DNA from 2 places in the Clostridium intestinale genome. Region 2 is predicted to be linked to the other one. Evidence: a T-box and tRNA genes for the amino acid it is inferred to sense, from the RefSeq annotation. Region 2 holds a T-box; the other holds one or more tRNA genes.
The links. A T-box is a leader RNA that pairs with one kind of tRNA and senses whether it is charged. The one in region 2 lies ahead of leuS (leucine--tRNA ligase), so its partner is inferred to be a tRNA-Leu.
Positions count from the first base shown of each region.

Region 1: it encodes a tRNA-Leu, which carries the amino acid that the T-box ahead of leuS (leucine--tRNA ligase) is inferred to sense. The anticodon was not compared.

Region 1 is NZ_CP121166.1:2,987,692-2,995,767, forward strand. It holds gene P8F83_RS15330 (glycoside hydrolase family 1 protein) at 1-1,131, opposite strand, end outside; gene P8F83_RS15335 (MurR/RpiR family transcriptional regulator) at 1,256-2,002, opposite strand; tRNA gene P8F83_RS15340 (tRNA-Lys) at 2,141-2,216, opposite strand; tRNA gene P8F83_RS15345 (tRNA-Gly) at 2,223-2,296, opposite strand; tRNA gene P8F83_RS15350 (tRNA-Gln) at 2,348-2,422, opposite strand; tRNA gene P8F83_RS15355 (tRNA-Arg) at 2,431-2,507, opposite strand; gene P8F83_RS15360 (hypothetical protein) at 2,556-3,224, opposite strand; gene P8F83_RS15365 (HNH endonuclease) at 3,436-3,840, shown strand; tRNA gene P8F83_RS15370 (tRNA-Gly) at 3,873-3,947, opposite strand; tRNA gene P8F83_RS15375 (tRNA-Leu) at 3,953-4,036, opposite strand; gene P8F83_RS15380 (hypothetical protein) at 4,342-5,118, opposite strand; T-box leader at 5,240-5,444, shown strand; gene thrS (threonine--tRNA ligase) at 5,503-7,440, shown strand; gene P8F83_RS15390 (homoserine dehydrogenase) at 7,467-8,076, opposite strand, start outside.
Region 2 is NZ_CP121166.1:66,264-74,339, reverse strand. It holds gene P8F83_RS00340 (HAMP domain-containing sensor histidine kinase) at 1-1,156, opposite strand, end outside; gene P8F83_RS00335 (response regulator transcription factor) at 1,131-1,826, opposite strand; gene P8F83_RS00330 (YccF domain-containing protein) at 2,325-2,687, opposite strand; T-box leader at 2,814-3,022, shown strand; gene leuS (leucine--tRNA ligase) at 3,084-5,534, shown strand; gene aroD (type I 3-dehydroquinate dehydratase) at 5,579-6,343, opposite strand; gene P8F83_RS00315 (polyamine aminopropyltransferase) at 6,392-7,126, opposite strand; gene P8F83_RS00310 (HesB-like protein) at 7,335-7,664, shown strand; gene P8F83_RS00305 (hypothetical protein) at 7,721-8,076, opposite strand, start outside.

The DNA of each region.
Region 1 (8,076 bases), 1.8 Mb from region 2:
TATAGGCAATTTGTATCTATTTGTCAATCTCCTCACTCCAATTCTTAGCCCTTGTGGATCGATTTCCCAATCCCAATTCGTAGCTTCTAGATAAGGATTGTTTTTACTTTTAAATACTCCAGGAACGCCACTTTCAGCAGTAGTACCTTTTTTCCCAGTAGTATTCATCTTTGCAACAGCTTCTTCAACTCCACCTTCTAAAGGATTCATTTCAACTGTTCCACTTCTATAATAATTAACTCCCATAAAATCTGGTTTTCCTGCTTTTAATAACTCTATATCCCCATCTTCTATAGTTGGTGCTAGTCCTAATTTATTTAAATATTTCCATGCTATTTTAGGGTATTCTCCCCAACAATACACATCGAGCCACCAATAATTACTTATTTCCTCAACATTTTCTAATGCTAGTACATCTTCTGGTTTTGAGCTAAACGCATATATTGGTGAAAATGCAAAGCTTGGTCCAATCTTTCCATTTGGCACATATTTTCTAAAAGATTGAATAGCTTTAGCATTCGCTAAACTTGCAATATGGTTTGCTTCATACATTCTTTTTTTATCAGTAACTTTCGGTGGGTGTACAGCTTTCTCATATCCATGAGTTATAAAAACATTTTGTTCATTTAATGTTACCCAATACTTAACTCTATCCCCATATCTCTTATATAGAGCTATACAATATTCATTAAAATCATCAATTATTTTTCTTGACTCCCATCCTCCGTATTGATCTTGCAAACCTTGTGGTAAATCCCAATGGTAAATAGTTATGATAGGTTCTATATTATATTGTATTAATTCATTTATCAAATTATCATAAAATTTTAAACCTTCTTCATTTACCTCGCCATTACCTTGAGGAAATATACGACTCCAAGCTATCGAAAATCTATAAGCCTTTAATCCCATGTCAGCCATAAGCTTAACATCCTCTTTATATCTATGGTAATGATCTACTGCTACATCTCCATTGGTATCTTTATATGTAGTACCGGGAATTCTAACATACTCATCCCATACGGATGGTCCTTTACCATCTTCGTTCCATGCTCCTTCTACTTGATATGCTGCTGACGCAGATCCCCATAAGAAATCGGGACTAAATTCATCAAGCTTTCTATATATCATTCTGATCTCCCCCTCTCACCACTATAGTATTCGTTTCCAAAACATTTGTAAATGGTTTTAAGGGTTAAAAAAACTAGTTTTTTACCTAAAAATAAGTTACCTTAAAAAAACAAGTTGTTTTTTATTATAGTTGCTTATTTTTATCCTTTTGAGTTAAATTAAATACACGCTTTGCTAATGTTTCTAATATATACATTACAGGTAATTGAGTTGTTATATCAAAGTACTTATAAGTTTCATACTGCACATAATAGGATATGTTTATATCAGACATCTGAGCTAAAGTACAACTTTTACTATTTGTTATACTTATAATAGTACTATTTTTTTTCTTTAATCTTGTTACATGATTTATTATAGTAGGAGTTTCCCCTGATACTGATAAAGCAATTGTTACCCCATTATCTAAGTATTCTCCGCTTACAGGATAAAATGGATCATCTATATATACTGCAAATTTATTTAAAGATGCAAAATAACGAGAACCATAAGTAGCAATAGCTCCTGAATTCCCTATTCCTATAATTAATAAATTACTTGACTTGTATATTGCATCACAAGCCATTTTCATTGAATCCTCAAAATCCTTTGTTGCTGCTCTATTCATAAATTCTATAAAAGTGCTTTTATCATCATTTAAAAGTTTGCCTTCTTCTTCCTCAATAAACATCTTTAGTTTAACTTTAAACTCTGCAAATCCATTACAATTCATTTTTTTGCAAAATCTCAATATTGTTGTTGTTGATACATGAACTTCATCAGCTAAATCTCTTATTCTCATATATATAACTTTATCTTTATTTTTACTTATGTAGTTATATAGTAGGAACTCTAATTCATTTAAAGATTGTATTTCCTCTGGACTAAACATTATATCACTCCTATTTAAGTTCATTTTGGAATTGCATTACGTATATTTTAACATATTAGTATCATTGAAACAATTATTGGATGAAATAGATATAATTTAAGACAACAAAAAAAGAACTATGTTAACATAGTTCTTTTCTGGTGCACCATCACGGGTTCGAACCGGGGACACCCTGATTAAGAGTCAGGTGCTCTACCAACTGAGCTAATGGTGCATAAAATGGAGCGGGTGATGGGAATCGAACCCACGTAACTAGCTTGGAAGGCTAGGGCTCTACCATTGAGCTACACCCGCAATAACACAAGAATTATTATACATATTATGCATAATCTTGTCAAGTTTTTTTGGCTGGGATGGCAGGATTTGAACCTACGAATACCGCAGTCAAAGTGCGGTGCCTTACCGCTTGGCGACATCCCAAAAAAAACTGGTGCGTCTTAAGGGATTCGAACCCCTGGCCCACGCCTTAGAAGGGCGTTGCTCTATCCAGCTGAGCTAAAGACGCAACTCACATTGTTTATTATATTTACTCATAAAATAAATGTCAAGTTTTTTATAATATTTCAGTAAGCTTTTTAGCTAGGATGTCCTTAAGCTCTTCTCCACTCTTTTTAATAGAAGATGCTGTTTTACAGACTCTTATGAAATTGTTTTCATCCATGCCTATTTTATCCTCAATTTTATTATCAGTATTTAATAATTTCCCAGTTTCTAATACAAAAGATCCCAAGTCCTCAGCTTTAGAAAAAGTCTTTAAATATATGAACTCAGTATTGTCCCCTAGCCACGTCTTATTAAAATCTATGGAGAATTTTCTAAGTTCTAAAAGAATTCTATCTTCACTTAAATCCCAGCATTTTTTTATCATATTTAAATGCCTTCTCATATTATTTTCTTCTTTACTTGTTATTTTTTTATCTCTAGCAGCTTTACTAATCACTTCTTCGGTTGTATTGTATGGAATAAAGTTGATCTTTTCTTCCCTGCTGTATATCCACTTATAAAAGGCTTCCTGCAAAAAAGAATATTGTATATATCCTAATAATGCTTTAGCATTTGGAAATGGTGCCCATACATTCTCTATACCAGTATTTTTACAAAAAATAAGGCTATGGAGATATACAGTTTTCTTATTTATAGGTTCATCTACAAATACATGACCTCTTATAGTTCTGCTTTTGTTTATCTGTTCTTTCCAGTAGTCAAATGAATTAAATTGCATCCTCAAATTCATCACCCTCATTTTTAATATATCTATAACTTTAGTATATAGTATTATTTACCCTATTTCAAGCTCTCCAATTACTTTTAGTTCATCCTATCCAATCTTTAATGTTCATATTTTCATATTCACTTCTATAGATTGAACTTTTACTCCCAATATCATATAATATTAGTAAATAAAATATTTTGAATAGGAAGGTGTTAGTTGATTGTATTATTGTGAGATTTGTGGAAAAAAAGCTGATATTCATCACATTGTTCACAGAAGTGAAGGTGGATTAGACTTCCCTCTAAATTATAAATATCTATGTCAAGAGCATCATCGAGGTAAAAATGGTCCACATAGATGTGAGGAAACAGACCTTAAGTATAAGTTAGAGTTACAGAATAAGCTTTTAAATATATTACCAAAAGAATATTATACGGTCTATGAGTTATCAAATATTCTTAACATCTCCAATAACTCCTTTAAAAAACTAACTAAAAGTTTAAAGTTATATAAAGAAGGTTACCTAAAAGAGGATATTGTATTCTATCTTATGGGCAATTACTTTTACACCTACGAAATGTTAGAAGATTTGAAATTAGCTCAATTAGCATTAAAATTATCGTAAAAAAAAGAAACAGCTTTAGCTGTTTCTTTTTTTGGAGCGGAAGACGGGATTCGAACCCGCAACTTTCACCTTGGCAAGGTGACACTCTACCATTGAGTCACTTCCGCATATTTGGTGCAGATGAAGGGAGTCGAACCCCCACGCCGTAGGCGCTAGATCCTAAGTCTAGTGCGTCTGCCAATTCCGCCACATCTGCAACTTCTACATTTAATATTATACATGTATTTAACAAGAAATCAATAAAAAATTTACTAATTTAATGGAAAAATTATAAATCGGTGATTATCTTATATAATAACCACCGATCTTGATCCTTCATTAGTTTTTTTATTAAATTTAATATAGTATTTTATACACGTATTCTTTAGTATTTATTAATTATCTTTTGTATAGTTAAATTATATATTTTTCACCATAATTCGTCAATATATTTGAAACAACTTTCTATCAATTATTTTTCGACATTGATTTTAATACCATCTATATATAATATTAAAATATTTATTTCAATTCTATAGCTTTCACTTCACTTTTATCCTCTATACTCTTCATTAATTTATAATTTTCTTCCGATTTAGAACTTGTTAGTATTCCTGAACTATTCCATATGGATCCATCCTTAAACACTAGAGTAAACTTATGCTCCTTCCAGCTATATTCTTCAACTATAATTCCTATATCATCATAACTATACTTTTTTTCTAATATTGAAAGGTAATTATTAATAATGATACCTTGATCATTTATATTTGAATAATAAAGCATACCTAAAAAGATATACACTGACAATACAATAAGTATAACTTTAGAATAAATCCTATATATCTTAGAGCTAAAATATATTCTTATTATCATTTCCTTTAAAGTAAAACATCTTTGTTTACAGAACATAAAAATTATAAATTCTTCATAAGATTCTTCTAGTATTGCTTTAAAAAGTCTTTTAACTATTATGTTTGAGAGATGTAGAGAAAAGATTAACGCTGGAAATATCCAATATTCTTTCCTTACAACCATGGTGTTCATCATATCAAACCCTGCATTTAATCCAATCAAATCAAAAAAATTAACTATTATCAAAAATAACACTAGATATATTAACCACGCCATTAAATAATATACAATTAAATAGCTGCTATACTTTTCTTCTAAATCTTCATATATATACTTTTTAGTGAAGTTTGGTATATATAATATTACTAACTCTCTATACTTAGATAGTAAAAAATTAAGTATTATTGTAAATACACCAGCTACTAGCCCTCTTAAAAGAATCAATATTTCTTCCTCCAGTAATTATATGATTTATTATATGAGACAATCTATAAAAGATTGCTTTTAATTTTTCTAATCTATTGACATACAAAATTTTTAAAACTATAATTATCTAAAACAATATTGAAATTCTATGATGAGAAGAGTAAGCTTTTTTATATTTTCAGAGAGAAGATACATTGGTGTGAGTATCTTTAAATATGTTCAGCTGAAAACCACCTCTGAGTGACCCTAATAAAGTCCGTTATAATCACGTTACGATTTTCTTAAGTGGCTATTAGTTAGCAATTTAGGGTGGAACCGCGGGAATTAATACTCTCGTCCCTTTATTTTTATTGGGACGGGAGTTTTTTTGTTATTTAAATTTGAAAGGAGATATAAAATAAAATGGTTAAAATTACTTTAAAAGATGGATCTATAAAAGAACTTGAATCTGGTTTGTCAGTCTATGAAATAGCTAAAAGTATCAGTGAAGGTTTAGCTAGAGCTGCATGTTGTGGTCTTGTTAATGGAAATGTGGTTGATTTACGTTATGTAGTTAATGAGGATGTTGAACTAAGTATATGCACATTTGACTCCGAAGAAGGGAAAGCTGCTTTTAGACACACTGCTTCTCATATGTTAGCTCAAGCAGTTAAAAGATTGTATCCAGACACAAAACTGGCTATAGGACCTTCTATAGAAAATGGTTTCTATTATGATTTCGATAAAGATGGAAACTTTTCTCAAGATGAGTTAGACAAAATAGAAAAAGAAATAGCTAAAATAGCTAAAGAAGATTTAAAAATAGAAAAGTTTGAACTTCCAAGAACAGAAGCTTTAAAACTAATGGAAGAAAAAAATGAACCTTATAAAATAGAACTTATAAACGATCTTCCTGAAGATGAGGTTATATCTTTCTATAAGCAAGGAGAATTTGTAGACCTTTGTGCTGGTCCTCATCTTTTATCCACTAAGACAGTTAAAGCAGTTAAATTAATCAGATCTGCTGGAGCTTACTGGAGAGGAAACGAAAAAAACAAGATGTTATCTAGAGTTTATGCTACTGCCTTCCCTAAAAAATCTGAGTTAGATGCTCACTTAGAGGCTTTGGAAGAAGCTAAAAGAAGAGATCATAACAAACTTGGTAGGGAGCTTGGAATATTCACTACTAATGAAAATGTAGGTCAAGGGCTTCCACTATTAATGCCTAAAGGAGCTAAAATAATTCAAGTTCTTCAAAGATGGATTGAAGATGAAGAAGAAAAAAGAGGTTATTTGTTAACTAAAACACCTTTAATGGCAAAAAGTGATCTTTACAAAATATCTGGTCACTGGGATCATTATAAAGATGGTATGTTTGTTTTAGGTGATGAAGAAAATGATGTTGAGGTTTTTGGTTTAAGACCTATGACTTGTCCGTTCCAATATACAATCTACAATGCTGAACAACACAGCTATAGAGATCTACCTAAAAGATATGCAGAAACTTCTACTTTATTTAGAAATGAAGCTTCTGGTGAAATGCATGGACTTATAAGAGTTAGACAATTTACTTTAGCTGATGGTCACTTAATAGTTACACCTGAACAATTAGAAGATGAATTTAAAGGAGTTGTAGATTTAATAAAATATGTAATGACAACTTTAGGAATTCAAGATGATATAACTTATAGATTCTCTAAATGGGATCCAAAAAATAAAGAAAAATATATAGATGACCCTGAAGCTTGGGAAAAAACTCAAAACTTAATGAGAGATATTTTAAATCATCTAAATATTGATTTTTATGAAGCTGATGATGAAGCTGCTTTCTATGGTCCTAAGCTAGATATTCAATTTAAGAATGTTCATGGTAAAGAAGATACTATAATAACAGTTCAAATTGACTTTGCTATTGCTGAAAGATTCCAGATGACTTATGTTGATAAAGATGGAGAAAAGAAAACTCCTTATATAATCCACAGAAGTTCTATAGGTTGTTATGAAAGAACTCTAGCTATGCTTATAGAAAAGTATGCTGGTGCTCTACCAACTTGGCTAGCTCCAGTTCAAGCTAAAATACTTCCTATATCTGATAAGTATAATGACTATGCTGAAGAAGTTAGCAAAACTTTATTAAACAAGGGTGTTAGAGTTGAAGTTGACTATAGAGCAGAAAAAATAGGTTATAAGATAAGAGAAGCAAGATTAGAAAGATCTCCTTATATAATAGTAGTTGGAGAAAAAGAAGCTGAAAATAAAGAAGTTTCTGTTAGAAGCAGAAAAAATGGAGACGAAGGTGCTCTATCTTTAGAATCCTTTGTTAACAGAATAACTCAAGAAATAGCTAGTAAAGAGAACTAAAAAAGAGGCCTAGGCCTCTTTTTTATTTAAACTGCTCTAAGTAACTTTTTAAAAGAAGTTATATTCCCATCAAGTTTTAGTCGCTCTAAAGCCTCCTGTATTTTGCTTTCACCTAAAGTATTTATATATAATGCCAGCTCATCTCTCTTTTCCCCTACTAATTGTAGATCCGGGAATTCTAATCTTAACTTTTTAATAACACTTTTCTTTTCCTCTGTTTTTATCCTTATTAAAACGCCTACCTCACTATCTATATATCTATTTACTAATATTTCATTAAGATAATTCTCAGAAGTTTCTTTTCTTCCTCTAATTATATCTAAAACATCCCCAAAAACAGCTGAGCCTGTTGGAAGCATTCCAGCTCCTTTTCCAGTAAAGCTAACCTCTCCCACTGCATCTCCATGGAACACAACTCCATTAACTTCATTATTAATAGTAGAAAGTATACTTCCTTCTTTAACTAAGGCTGGTCTTACAGAGGCATACACCTGATCTCCCTCCATTATACTTTCAGCTATTAACTTTATTCTATACCCAAGCTCCTTTGCATATATAAAATCCTGTCTTTCTAAATTATTTATACCCTCTATGTTTATATTTTTCCATGATATTCTATTCTTATAGGCTATAGTG
Region 2 (8,076 bases):
CATAGCTTAACCCTAAAGTTAAAAACATGTAATATAACATTAATATGCTTGGAATTATAAGATCTTCGCTAGAGTAAAGCAATATACCCTTAATAAATTCATACATAATTATAGACATTACTACAATGATTAATATATTTAATATCTTAATTTCTAGCCATAATTTCTTATACAATCTATAAGTAAGCTTTTCTTTATATGCATTATTAGATTTTATAAACACTTTTTTTCTAAACTTAATTATATACGCAAATGTTACTAGAGCTATAAATATACATAATCCTATTATTATAAGTTTTACTTTATACATCTCATTTTGCATTTCATACCTGTTTGAAATATATTTAATAGTATCATCATAATATAAATCTCTTGGAAGAAATAATAAAAGTTTTAGCTTATAGTTTTTTATATCTTCATACCGCCTTGTATAATATATAAAATAGTCAGGAGAAAAAGTACCCTCAACATTTTGAAATAAATTCCCCAATTTTGTTCCATCTAATATTAAATAAAATTGTGAATTATTTATAATCTTTTCTAAATTATTATCATTTAGATATTCTTTTTCAATATTTGCTTTAACTACATTATTATTTTCATAAAGTACATATTGAAAGTTTTTAGAATCTGCTATTATTCTATCGTAGTTATTATATTGTTGTGTTCTTTCATCTAATATTTGTTTTTTTAAGTTTTCATCGTCTATTTTATATGTTGTTTCCAGCTTATCTAATCCATCAAAATACCCGTTTATATTACCTATATCTGGAAGGCTGTAATAACTATTAGAATTTTCATCTGAACTATTTTCACTAATGTATCCATTGTTTAAAGCTTGATTTAAATTCGCCTTTCCTTGTGTATATTTTTCTTCATACTCCTCCCTTTTTTCCTTTAGATCACTTTCAGTCACTTTGTTAAATCTTTCGCTACTTTTTGACTCCCCATATCTAATATAAGAACTAGTAACTGCTTCAACGTATTCTGCCATTATGTTTTTAAACTGAACATCTTCTGTATAATTTTTTAATTTTAAAATATACCAGTTATTTCTTATGTCTAATATCGCATATCCCCCAATTAAAATTGAAGAAATAAATAATATTATACATATAACCCCAACTTTTCTACTGCCTTTCAATTTTATAGCCAATTCCCCACACCACCTTTAAATATCTTGGTTCTTTCGGATTTATTTCTATTTTTTCTCTAATTCTTCTTATGTGAACTGTAACTGTATCTGCATTATAAGAAGGTTCATTCCATACTCTTTCGTAAATTTCTTCTATAGGAAAAACTCGTCCTGGGTTGTCCATAAGTAAAGTTAAAATTTTAAATTCTAATGGAGTTATCTTTACATCCTCTTCATCAACTTTAAACTCTTTAGTCTCCTTATTAAGATATAAGCCTCCTACTCTAAGGATTTCCTTTGACTCTCCTCCATAGTTTCCAAGGTTCACATATCTTCTTAATTGAGATTTAACTCTAGCTATAAGTTCTAGAGGATTAAAGGGTTTTGTAATATAATCATCTGCTCCCATGTTAAGTCCTAAAATTTTATCTGTATCCCTTGATTTTGCTGAAAGCATTATTATAGGAATATTTTTATTTTCTCTTATTTTTAAAGTTGCTCTCATTCCATCTAGTTTTGGCATCATTATATCCATTATTATTAGATGTATGTCCACAGAATTTAGTGTGTCTAAAGCATCTAATCCATCGTAAGCTTTAAATACTTTATATCCTTCATTCTCTAAATATATTTGTATTGCATCCGTTATTTCAACCTCATCGTCAACTACTAAAACATTGTATTTTTCCATACTAGCATCCCCCTTAAAATTCCTAGCATTATTATAACACCCCCTGCTGATTTAGCTCTATTAAAATGTTAAATAAAAAAAATTACAAAGTTACCCTTGTAATTCTTAAGATTCCATTACAAATTATTAAATTTGAAGATTTATATTAAATCCTCACTTAGAGCTAGAAATAATAAACTCAACGAATATTAGTTTTTTCATATTTTATTAGAAAAATTTCTAAATTTCTACGTTTCTAAATTTCTGATCTTCTGAGTTTCTGCACTTCTAACTTGTAGGAGCTTCTTCCCTTGGCTTCTTCATACTTTTACTCTTTAACCCAGATTTTATTTCTATAATCACCTTATCTTGGGCCTTGTCTTGGGCCTCATGTTGGGCCCCATCTTCCACCTAATATTATTAACTTTTAGCCTAATGTTTAGTTTTACTATTTAAAGCAATTCTCTCTTAAAAACAAAAAGACCATTACAAATTAAATTTGTAATAGCCTTATTAATATTATCTGATTTCTTTCCCAAAAGGCATCAAACTTAATGACGCCATTTTAAAAAACTGTAGTCCAAAAGGAATTCCAACAATAGTTGCACACATTATTACACCTGAAATGACATTTCCTATAGCAAGCTCTAGTCCACCAAATATTAACCAAAATATGTTTGCAATTAAACTTCCCCCTCCATTATCTACTGTAATAACATCTTTTCCAAAGGGTGCAAGCTGAAGAGATGCCATCTTAAAGCATTGAACTCCTATAGGTATCCCAATAATAGTTAAACACCACAATGCTCCTATTAAAAGCCAACCTATACTATGAATTAATCCCCCAAATATTATCCAAACTAAATTTCCTAAAAAATTCATATTACTCCTCCAGTATTCATTTTTAATATTATACTATCCTTTAATTCTTTTTGCTATTAAATATCTTTATAAAGGAATTTCTTGATTTAAATTCTGTAATAGAATATAATAACGATAATGTAATATTTTAAAGCATTGATTAGAAGTAGTAATATTTTATTTCATTTATTTAGAGAGCTGTTGTTTGGTGCAAAACAGTAATGAATAAATATGAACTTGTCTAGGAGTTTCTTTGTGAAAAGCAAAGACGTTAACTGCGTTAAAGTTTCAAGTGGAAATAATTAATTTTATTTCAACAAGAGTGGTACCGCGGAACTTAACCTTTCGTCTCTTAATTTTTTATGAGATGATGGGTTTTTATTTTTTTATCTTTTATTGTTTAAGGAGGAAAATACTATGGGAAACTACGGAACTTCCATTGATAAGAAATGGCAAGATAAGTGGGAAGAAACAAAATTATATGAGTTTGATAAAGAAAATTTAGATAAGAAGTTATATGTCCTTGAGATGTTCTCTTATCCATCAGGCAGTCAGCTTCATGCAGGGCATTGGTTTAATTATGGACCAGTAGATAGCTGGGCTAGATTTAAAAAGATGAATGGATATAATGTATTTCAACCAATGGGCTTTGATGCTTTTGGTTTACCAGCAGAAAACTATGCTATAAAAACTGGAATACATCCTAAGGATTCAACTGTAAAAAACATAGAAACTATGGAAAAGCAACTTAAAGCTATGGGCGCTATGTTTAACTGGGAAAGTGAAGTTGTAACTTGCCAGCCTGATTATTATAAATGGACTCAATGGTTATTTTTAAAACTTTATGAAAAAGGGTTAGCTTACAGAAAAAAGGCTCCTGTTAACTGGTGTCCATCTTGTAATACAGTTCTTGCAAATGAGCAAGTTGTTGATGGTGCCTGTGAAAGATGTTCAACTGAGGTAACTAAAAAAGACTTAACTCAATGGTTCTTAAAAATCACTGATTATGCTGATGAATTATTAGAAAAATTAGATACCTTAGATTGGCCAGAAAAAACAGTAGCAATGCAAAAACACTGGATAGGAAAATCTACTGGTGCACAAGTTACTTTTAATATGAAGGATTCAGATTTAAGCTTTGATGTATTTACTACAAGAGTTGATACTTTATTCGGAGTTACTTATGTAGTTTTAGCTCCTGAAAATCCATTGGTTGATGAAATCACAACAGCTGATCAAAAAGAAGCTGTAGAAGCTTATAAAGAAGCTGCTAAAAAGCAATCTGATATAGAAAGACAATCAATTTCTAGAGAAAAAACTGGTGTATTTACTGGTTCATATGCTATAAATCCTATTAACGGAAGAACTGTTCCTGTATGGGTTGGAGATTATGTTTTAGCTACTTATGGTACAGGAGCTGTTATGGCTGTTCCTGCTCATGATGAAAGAGACTTTGCTTTTGCTACAAAGTTTGAGTTACCTATAGAAAGGGTAATCGTAGCTAAAAATGGAGATTCTAAAGAACTTCCTTATTGTGAATATGGAAAGCTTGTAAATTCAGAAGAATTTGATGGTTTAACAACAGAAGAAGCTAAGGTTAAGCTAGTTGAGAAACTAGATAAAAACAATCTTGGAGAACAAAAAGTTAACTACAGATTAAGAGACTGGTTAGTATCTAGACAAAGATACTGGGGATCACCTATTCCAATGATCCATTGTGAAAAGTGTGGAACTGTTCCAGTACCTGAAAAAGATCTTCCTGTTATGCTTCCTTATGATGTAGAATTTGCTCCAGATGGAAAGTCACCACTTGCTAAAAATGAGGATTTTATAAATACGACTTGTCCTTGTTGTGGTGGAGCCGCTAAAAGAGAAGCTGATACTTTAGATACATTCGTTTGTTCATCTTTCTATTATTTAAGATATGCAGACGCTCATAATTCTGAAAAAGCATTTGATACAGATATGATTAACAAAATGCTTCCTGTAGATAAATATGTAGGTGGACCTGAACATGCATGTATGCATCTATTATATGCAAGATTTGTTACTAAAGCTTTAAGAGATATGGGATATATAAATTTTGATGAACCATTCTTAAGCTTAACTCATCAAGGTCTTATACTTGGACCAGATGGCCTTAAAATGAGTAAATCAAAAGGAAATACTATATCTCCAGATGATTATATAAAACAATACGGTGCAGACGTATTTAGAATGTACTTGATGTTTGGTTTTGCATATACTGAAGGTGGCGCTTGGAGCGACGATGGAATAAAATCTGTAAATAGATTTGTTGAAAGAATTGAAAGAGTCCTAGAAACTTCAAGAGAATTTATAGAAGCTAATAAAGATTCCAAAACTACTTTAGATAAAGCAGAAAAAGAATTAAACTTCTGGAGACATAATACTATAAAATCAGTAACAGAAGATACAGATAAACTTCAATTTAACACAGCTATAGCTAGAATGATGGAATTTGTAAATGCACTTTCTAAGTACACTCAAGAAAGTGATATGAATTCATCCTTCTTAAAAGAAGCTTTAGACGATTATTTAAAATTATTAGCACCATTTGTTCCTCACTTTGCTGAAGAACAATGGTCACTATTAGGTAATTCTTACTCAATATTTAACCAATCATGGCCAGCTTTTGATCCAAAAGCTTTAGTTAAAGATGAGATTGAAATAGCTATTCAAATCAATGGAAAAATTAAAGCTAAAATAAATATTGCTTCTGGATTAGGTGAGGAAGAAATTAAAGCTGAGGCTTTAGCTAACTCACAAGTAGTAGCTGCTATTGATGGTAAAAATGTTGTTAAAGTAATAGTTATAAAAGGAAGACTTGTAAATATAGTTGTTAAATAAAGTTAAAGCAGTAGGGCTTAATCCTTACTGCTTTTTCATATATATTATAAATTATTGTGAAATACTTCAATTATATTACGTAAATCAACTAGTGATATTTGTCCTGGTGCAGAAACCTTTTTAACGGCTCCAAAAGTTAAAGCTGACCCAAATAATTCTCCAGAAACTCTACTTATTACACCTTTTCCTGCCATAGACATCGTAATTATAGGTCCCTCAATATACTGTTCCTTAACTATTCTTGTTGCATCTAATAAAGTGATTACATCCTCAGTACAAGTAGGCATAACAGCTATTTTAGGAATATCTCCACCTAGCTTCTCTGCTTTACGAAGACGTGCTATTATTTCTTCCTTAGCTGGAGTTTTATCAAAATCGTGATTTGATATTATAACTGCTATATTATTTAAATGAGCTACTTCAATTAATGTTTTAACATCTTTTTCTTCATTAAATAATTCAACATCAATTACATCAATAAGTTTTGTTTCTACTGCTGTTTTATTTAATTCAACATAAAATTCTGAACTAACCTCTTTTTGTCCGCCTTCTTTTTTGCTACGGAATGTAAATATAATAGGTTTAGAACTTAATACTTCTCTAATTTCTTTTAAAGCTTGTTTTACTTTTTCTATATCACTAACATGCTCAAAAAAATCTACTCTCCACTCAACTATATCTACATCTAAATCTTTTAGATAATTTGCTTCTTCTAAAAGCTCAGAAAGACTTTCACCAACCATTGGAACGCATATTTTAGGTAAACCCTCTCCAATCACTACATCTTTTACTTTAACTACTTTCTCCATTTACTTAATCCCCCCCAATAGTTCTCCACAGCTTATTCTCCAATAATTTTATAATATTCGCTCAAAGGCATTTAATAATTTCTCTATCTCTTTATAGTCTAGCGGTTTAAACTGGTTAAAGTAATAGGAATCATTAAATTTATCGTATAAATCTCTTGCCATATCCATCCATTCTTCTGGAATACATAAATGCATTAAATCCTCCATAGTACAACTTAACAGAAACCTTTCAACCCCCCAGAAAGAATATTCCTTTATATCGTGAAGTTCATTAAAAAATTTATAATCCTCAGCTATTTTAGAAGTCAATTTATATTCATAAATATCAACAAAAAAGAAATCAAAATTTCTTGATTGACTTTTAAAAGCATCTTCTTGTATTATTTCTATTTTATCATCTTCTCCAAAATTATGTTTATAAATTTCTATAACATCTTTTGAAGTTTCATATACAGTTATATTTTTAACTTCCTTCTTTTTTAATATCTCTTGAATAAAATATCCAAGTCCTAATCCTACTACTCCAACAGTTCCTTTTGCTCTTTTTATACTTTCATAGCAGCCTTCTATTTCTAATGGAGTTAATCGCATCCATGTCTTAGTATTATCGCTTAATTCTATAATAGATTCTTCTATCTCCTCATTTAATTCATAAAGATAATGAGGAATTATTCCTTTTAATCCGTCAATTTTAGAAACTTCAAATTTATTAATTTTTTCACATTTGATTTTTTTATTATACTCTCTTATTTTATCTATATAATATGCTCTATCAAAAAGCACATAATCACTTCCATTCTAACTATAATGTCAATTACTTGTATCTTATATATTATGATTAATGATCTTATATTAAATACATTCTTTACTATAATAACACGTTTTACATTTTTTAGAAATATTTTTTATAAATCCCCCCTTGAAGTTTGTTATAAAATATTCTATAATGTAATTAATAATTATTATTAATTGAAATAAGTAGGTGAAGTTGATGAATAAATTTATATTAAGTGAAGAAGCATATACTGAGTTTAAAGGATTTTTAGGTGAAAATGATATTACTGATTTTAACGTAAGAGTAAATCTTGCTGGTTATGGATGTAGTGGTCCTGCTTTTAATATATCAGTTGAAGAACCTAAAGAAAATGATGTTGTTGAAAAAGTTAACGATATTACTTTTTTTGCTGAAGAAAATCTTATAGATGAATTCGGCGGTTTTATAATTCTTTCTACTGATGAAAATGATGGAAGAGGATTAAGTTTAAGACCTGTTATAGAATCTGAAAGTAGCGGTTGCGGAACTTGTGGTGGATGTCACTAATAACATTTAGAAAGGAAGAAATTCATTTTAGTGAACTTCTTCCTTTTTTTATATTTCTATTTTACTGGTAAAGTAAAGCTACTATATTTATCATTTATTTTCTTTAAATCATTTAAGATATCTATCCATAATCTGTTCTTTATAATTTCATTTTTAAATTCATTCCCACTAATAGGAAACTTTTCAGTAAGATCTTCAAAGTATTTTTCAATTTCTAATGATAGATTATATAACATTTTAAAATTAACCTTATCTGATTCATTAAGTTTAAATACTTTTGTACCTTCTACACTTTGTGTTTCATTATTCTCCATTATATATAAAATAAATGTATTTCCCTTTGCATAAATATCATCTAAAATTAATCCATTACTCTCTACAACTTTCTTATTAAATATTGTCCTATCCTCTT